2 regions of the Chryseobacterium sp. 2P genome follow, and region 2 is predicted to be linked to the other one. Evidence: riboswitches for the same ligand, from Rfam matches in the RefSeq annotation. Region 2 holds a riboswitch; the other holds the start of a gene.

Region 1 (3,127 bases), 2.0 Mb from region 2:
AAAACTAATATGAGCAGATTACATATTGACAGCCTCACAAAATCTTTTAATGAAAAGAAAATCCTAAGAGATATCTACATCAGTTGTGAAACGGGAAAGGTAATCGGTCTGTTGGGAAGAAACGGTACGGGAAAATCTACTCTTTTAAAAATTATTTTCGGGATCGAGAAGGGAGATTCTCAGTTCATCAGAGTGGATGATAAAGTTTTGCAAAATCAGATGGACAGGAAAGGAAGAATTGCTTATTTACCTCAATACTCATTTCTTCCGAAAGGTATTAAAATAAAAAACCTGATCTCCCTTTTCTGTACTAAAGAAAACGCGGATCAGCTTTTTAAATCAGATCTGCTAAAACCTTTTTTGAATACAACTCCACGAAACCTTTCAGGCGGCGAGAAAAAAATTGTTGAGGTTATTTTAATGATCTATTCCGATTCGAAATTTGTTCTTCTGGATGAACCTTTTAACGCTTTATCACCGAAAATGATTTCTGAAATTCAAAAAATGATCAAAGAACAGTCTCAGCAGAAGGGATTTATTATTTCAGATCACCGTTATCAGGAGGTTTTGGATATTTCAGATGAAATTTATCTGCTTTCTGATACGTATCTGAAGCAAATTAAAGATTTTAAAGAATTGCAGCAGTATAATTATCTTCCGAAGAATATTTAATTTATATATTTGAACTTTCAAAAAAATTTTCATAATGGTTTCCGGAAAAAAAGCTTTTTATCTTTCAGTGTTCAGTATTTTTTCTTTTGCTTTTGCGAAGGGACAGAATAAAGTGCCTTTCGGCGTGGTAAAAGCTGAGGAAGGTTATGCCATGGTGCGTGTCCATAAAGACGATTACCGAAAAATAATTGACAAGATCCGTATGAAAACCGGAGATGTTTTTATTTACGAAAAGCCTGCGCCGGGAGAAACAGAATGGATCTGGATAAAATATCCTGAAAAAGAAGACACCGAAAAACCTTTCGTACGATACGACAGCATCACCAAGGAAGGGATGGTGAATAAAAACCGTATTGTTTTCGTTGATAATTTACCAAAATTTACGCCTTCTAAATCGAAAAACGGAAAGTCTCTGATCTTTACAGATGATACCAATCCTAAAATTCCCGGAAACCAGAGAACAAAAGTTATCATTGATGTTTATCCTTCTTATGCACAAATCAAAAAGCAGGAAAAAGATTCTAACGGAAACATCGTTAAAATAGACAAGGTAAAAGCCTGGGGCGTAGGAAAAGAATTGCCGGAAGGTTTAATGGAAATAAAATCTGTACGCGTTCAGCAGCCCGGAAGAGGTTCTGTTTTTGTAAGAGATGCCATTAAAAATATGTTTCAGCCTGCCATGGATTTTGAAAACGTGGGCGTAACCGCCATCGATAACGATCATATTTTTCTTTATATGATTAACGGTTCAGGCGAAAACCGCTATACAACGATATGGACAATCAAGCAGGGAAAAGCTGAAAGCCAGATCATTTATAAAACTCCTGAATAATTCGTCAATAATCATTATTTTTGTCATCGAAAAGTGTGACTTTAGATTTTATAAGCTTATCACTTTTCAGGAAACTGGTTTTGCTTAACTGCAGATTAAAAGGGAATCGTGTGAAAATCACGAACTGTCGCGCAACTGTAAGTAACGGAATTCTTTATTAAAAATCCACTGTGCAAGGTCATGGGAAGGAAATAAAGAGGTTACAAGTCAGGAGACCTGCCTTTTTCTTAACAACAAAAAACTTTCGCGATTTGAAGTTTATTGATCTAATGGATACTCAGAGATTTCTGTCTCTGCTTTTTCTGTTGTTCCGATATTTTCATTTCGCTTTAATAATAATGATATATGACTACAGAAGAAAGAATTGAAGCATCCGAAACCCGAATTTTTAAAGCGGTTTTCCCGAACACAACCAATCATTACGATACTCTTTTCGGAGGTACGGCGATGCAGCTAATGGATGAAGTGGCTTTTATTGCAGCAACAAGATTTGCAAGAAAACGCGTGGTAACCGTAAGCAGCGATAAAATTGATTTTAAAAGATCGATCCCCGCAGGAACGATTGTGGAGTTAATCGGAAAAGTTGTTCATGTAGGAAAAACAAGCATGAAAGTAAATGTAGAAATTTTTACGGAACAGATGTATTCTTATGAAAGGGAAAGAGCGATCGTAGGAGATTTTACTTTTGTAGCGATTGATGAATTTAAGAAGCCAATTCAAATATTATAAAAAGGGTTCCGGCGACCTTCGGTCGCCGGAACCCAATATTTTCAAAATGTTCTTTAAAGCGGTTTCGGCGGGCTTTGCCCGCCGAAACCTTTATTTCAATACCTTTTCGGTCTCAAGATTTTTAATTAACAACATCTGAAAAGCTTCTCCCAGTTCATCGGAAGCCCTTACAATGGCATTTTCCAGCATATTTCTGATTTGTTTTTCCGTGACGCCGGCTTCTGTCCAGCTCTTTCCTGAAGTGTGGGAATTTAAGATAAAAGGCATAATACGGTCAATTGCACAGGCAAAAACAGCATCGGGAGTCTGCTCTTCTTCAAATTCCAGCCAAAGGTTAAAAAATTCAGAGCGCAGCGGTTCATCCAAAATTCCGAAGATCTTCTGAGCCGAAACTTTCTCTCTTTCAAATTTCCCGACCATGGCAGCTTCATCAAATATAAAGGTGTCCCCTGCTTCAATTTCAACCAAATCGTGAATTGACAGCATTCTGATCACTCTCAAAAGATCAATATCCGCTCTGTTTTTCGCATAAGGAAACAGAATCTGCGCCAGAATAATAATCTGCCACGAATGTTCTGCCGTATTTTCCCTTCTGGAATCATCTGCATTATAATTTCTTCGCTGTACATTTTTCAGGGCATCAACAGCCAGAATAAAATCGATTTCCTTTTGTATCTTCATATTTATTTTGTTTAAAATTTCATCATCCATTTTACGGGATTGATGATAAAAAAGCTGTACAAAAATAAGACTTTTGACTGTAAACCTATTTTAATTCACAGATTAGTATTACATTTATTTAAATATTATGTATGACGCCAAATTACAATTATCCTGCAGAAATCAAAGGAAAAAGAAAACTGTATTCTCTTTTTTACGGAGTAAATAATCCCT
Region 2 (3,127 bases):
TCCACTTTCCTGAAAAAGAATAGAGTAAAGGCGATTCTATATTTTCAATAAAATCCTTCTTGATTCCGGTTTCCAGTCTCAGTTTCTGGGTAGGGAAATATCTCAACAATCCTGCAACAGAATAAATATTTCTTTTTACATCCTCAATTCCGGATTGATAGCCTTCTCCTTTATTGATCTGAAACTCCCCGATAAGATTGACATTCAGTTTAGGCGTGATGAAATAATTGAAATCATCTTTAAAAATCAGATTTTTTCCCGTTCCGCCACTGGTTTTAGGAGCCTCAAAAACCCCGAAATACTGGAAGTTTTCTTCCGTGTAAGCCGCTTTCAGGCTGTTTGAAATCGATTTCGAATTCATATCGTGGGTAAGAAGACTGCGAAAAGTCTGCGCTGCATACTTCGTCCGGTTACCGTTTTCCGTGAAAATAGGATAATTCTGTTCCGCGTCGTACAACTGACTTTGCCAAGAAATTTTCTGATTTCGGGCAATTTTATAGCTAAAACCTATATTCGCTGTACCGTTAAAATATTTACCGTTTCGGTTGATATACTGCTTTTCAGGAACCTCATAATTATTTTGACTGATGAAATAATTTCCGGATGCCTTAAAACTGAAATCCGCATTGCTGAAAGAAGTTTTAAAATAATTCTGGAACGTCTCATAAGAAGCCACTTCACTATGTAAAGTTGCATGAAAACCCTCATTAAATTTCAGCTCATTGTTAAGGTGAATACTTCCTCCTATCGCACCGCTTCCGTAAACCACACTTCCGCCGCCGGCTTTCACTTCTATCGCATCATAACCGAAAATCGCGATATTATTAACATCTCCCTGCCCCAAAAAAACAGAATTAATATTAATCCCATTCCACACAAAAGCAGTCTGCTGCGCCGTTGTTCCCCTGAAAGAAGGCGAAGAAACCGCACCGCGGCCATTTTCCTTAATATAAACAGCCGACTGAAAACGTAACGTTTCAGATAGATTAGCGGAATTTTTTTCGATGTCTTTGGGAGTAATTGTAGTAACCGGATGAAAAAGTTTCACCTTATTCATCTGATTGTCAAAAACATAAACGGTGTCAATAGCTTTCTCCTGCGCGTAAAGAAAACAACCGTATGATGCAAAAAGCAGTACTAAAGATCTTTTTAATGCCATTCCTATTTTACTTTTCCTCCGAAAGCAATGTTTTTAAGATTACATTTTGGCAGGTCTCCTGACTTTCGCTTTCTACACCTTCCCGTTTTCACAGTGGTTTATCGTAGAAATCTTATATGCGATTTACAGTTGCGGGGACAGTTTGGGATTTTCGCCCAATTCCCTTTTCATTCCAAATTAATGGAAACCAAAATTTTTGCAAAGATAACTTTTTTAATTTATTGACAAAAAAAATACCCATTAAGTATCTTTTTAATAAAACAATGATTTGTTGCATTACATACGAAAAACAATTTCAGGAGCTTTTTCCAGCTTTCGCTACTCGCTTTTTTTGGATTCGGCGGCGGCAAAAGCCGCCGCCGAATCCAAAAAAGAGCTCAGACATGCCGCTCAATCTGGGCTAGGAAAATAAAACCGCAGAAAATAAACATTTTTATAAAATTCAGATTCTATTGAAAAATAAATAATCATTTTCAGCCAGAATTATTTAAAATGTATTAAAAACCTACTTTAAGTTTCTTTAAATTCATTTTAAATTTAGCCGCAAAAAAGACAAAAGACTTTATTGAATTGATTTAAAGTATTTCAAAAGTCTGCAAAGAGAAAAAAAAATAATTTTTAAACTTATGTGCTCTTTTTTTTCCATTTAAGGATTAAACTTAAAAAACTAAAGTGTTTAAATCTTTTGCATATTTTGTAGTAAAAGTTTAAGCAAGTTATTTAATTACTTTAAAATAAACATCACTAAAGAAGAAAATCATAGATTTTTAAAGACTAATGTGTTCTTCTATTTTAAATACGCATCATTCAAAATCTCATGTGACTTATGTGATGAAAGAAAGTCCCTTCTTAAAAAACTTTCCCTTAAATCATTAAAATACAAATGAAAAATTCAGACAGAATTTAAGAGTTTGTTTAAATTTTTTTAAAATAAAAATACTCTTATTGAAAAAAACTAAGGCGCAAGGTTTGATAAAATTTCTATTCTTTTAAGACGCAAGGAGAAAATTAAAGATTTTCCTTTATAATGCTGATAAAATTTTATCGCAGATAAAATCCTTGTGCTTTAAAGCATACTATCTTAAACAACTTTGTGCCTTTGCGAAAATCCAACCTGAATTCTTATTTACTATTATTTAAACATTTTAACTATAAAAAAGTACCGTCAAAATAAAACGGCAGAAGATCTTTAATAGAATGTACCTTCACCACCTCATCATTCAGATTAGAAAAATAAAGCTCAATATTTTCATTCTGCTTCGTTTCATATTCAATAATACTCTGTCTGCACGATCCGCATGGAGGAATCGGTGGATTTTTCTCAGAAAACTCCTTTGGTCCGCCTACAATAAAGATTTTCTTTATTTTTTCAGACGGAAAATTTGCCCCGATCCAGAAAAGAGCAGTCCTTTCCGCGCAAAGTCCGGAAGGATATGCCGCATTCTCCTGATTGTTTCCGGTATAAATTTCTCCGTTTTCCAGAAGCACAGAACAGCCAACCAAAAAGTTAGAATAGGGAGCATAAGCGTTCTCGCGCGCTTCTTTTGCTTTTGCAAATAATTTTTTTTCTATATCGTTCAGTTCAGCGTTATTGTTGAAATATTCGTAACTGATATGAGTTTCTTTTTTCATATATTGTGGGTTTAAAAAAAGGGGGATAAATTTACTTTTTTTTCATGAGGTGGGCAACACCATCACATTCTTTAAAAATTTTAAAAATCAGATCAAAAATGTTATACACTCCAATCAGATTCAGAAATGTTGAATTGAAAAACCGTTGGGTAATGTCTCCAATGTGTATGTATTCTTCCGAAAACGGATTAGCCAACGATTTCCATTTTGTACATTACGGAAGCAGAGCGCAGGGCGGAACCGGACTAATCATCCTTGAAGCAACGGGAGTAGAACCCCGCGGAAGAATTACCAACCATTGCATGGGAATCTGGAACGACGAACAGGCAGAAAAAC

The links. A riboswitch is a leader RNA that binds a small molecule or an ion and turns the genes downstream of it on or off. The one in region 2 is predicted to bind cobalamin.
Region 1: linked by a shared signal. The riboswitch ahead of AC52CF_RS14470 (acyl-CoA thioesterase) and the one ahead of AC52CF_RS05435 (TonB-dependent receptor plug domain-containing protein) in region 2 are both predicted to bind cobalamin.

Annotation. Positions count from the first base shown of each region.
Region 1 covers NZ_CM184194.1:3,191,987-3,195,113, forward strand. Annotated here, with positions in the region: gene AC52CF_RS14455 (hypothetical protein) at 1-13, shown strand, start outside; gene AC52CF_RS14460 (ATP-binding cassette domain-containing protein) at 10-672, shown strand; gene AC52CF_RS14465 (hypothetical protein) at 707-1,504, shown strand; cobalamin riboswitch at 1,563-1,742, shown strand; gene AC52CF_RS14470 (acyl-CoA thioesterase) at 1,850-2,233, shown strand; gene AC52CF_RS14475 (HD domain-containing protein) at 2,324-2,914, opposite strand; gene AC52CF_RS14480 (cytochrome P450) at 3,046-3,127, shown strand, end outside.
Region 2 covers NZ_CM184194.1:1,193,659-1,196,785, forward strand. Annotated here, with positions in the region: gene AC52CF_RS05435 (TonB-dependent receptor plug domain-containing protein) at 1-1,159, opposite strand, end outside; cobalamin riboswitch at 1,191-1,366, opposite strand; gene cdd (cytidine deaminase) at 2,309-2,791, opposite strand; gene AC52CF_RS05445 (NADH:flavin oxidoreductase/NADH oxidase) at 2,890-3,127, shown strand, end outside.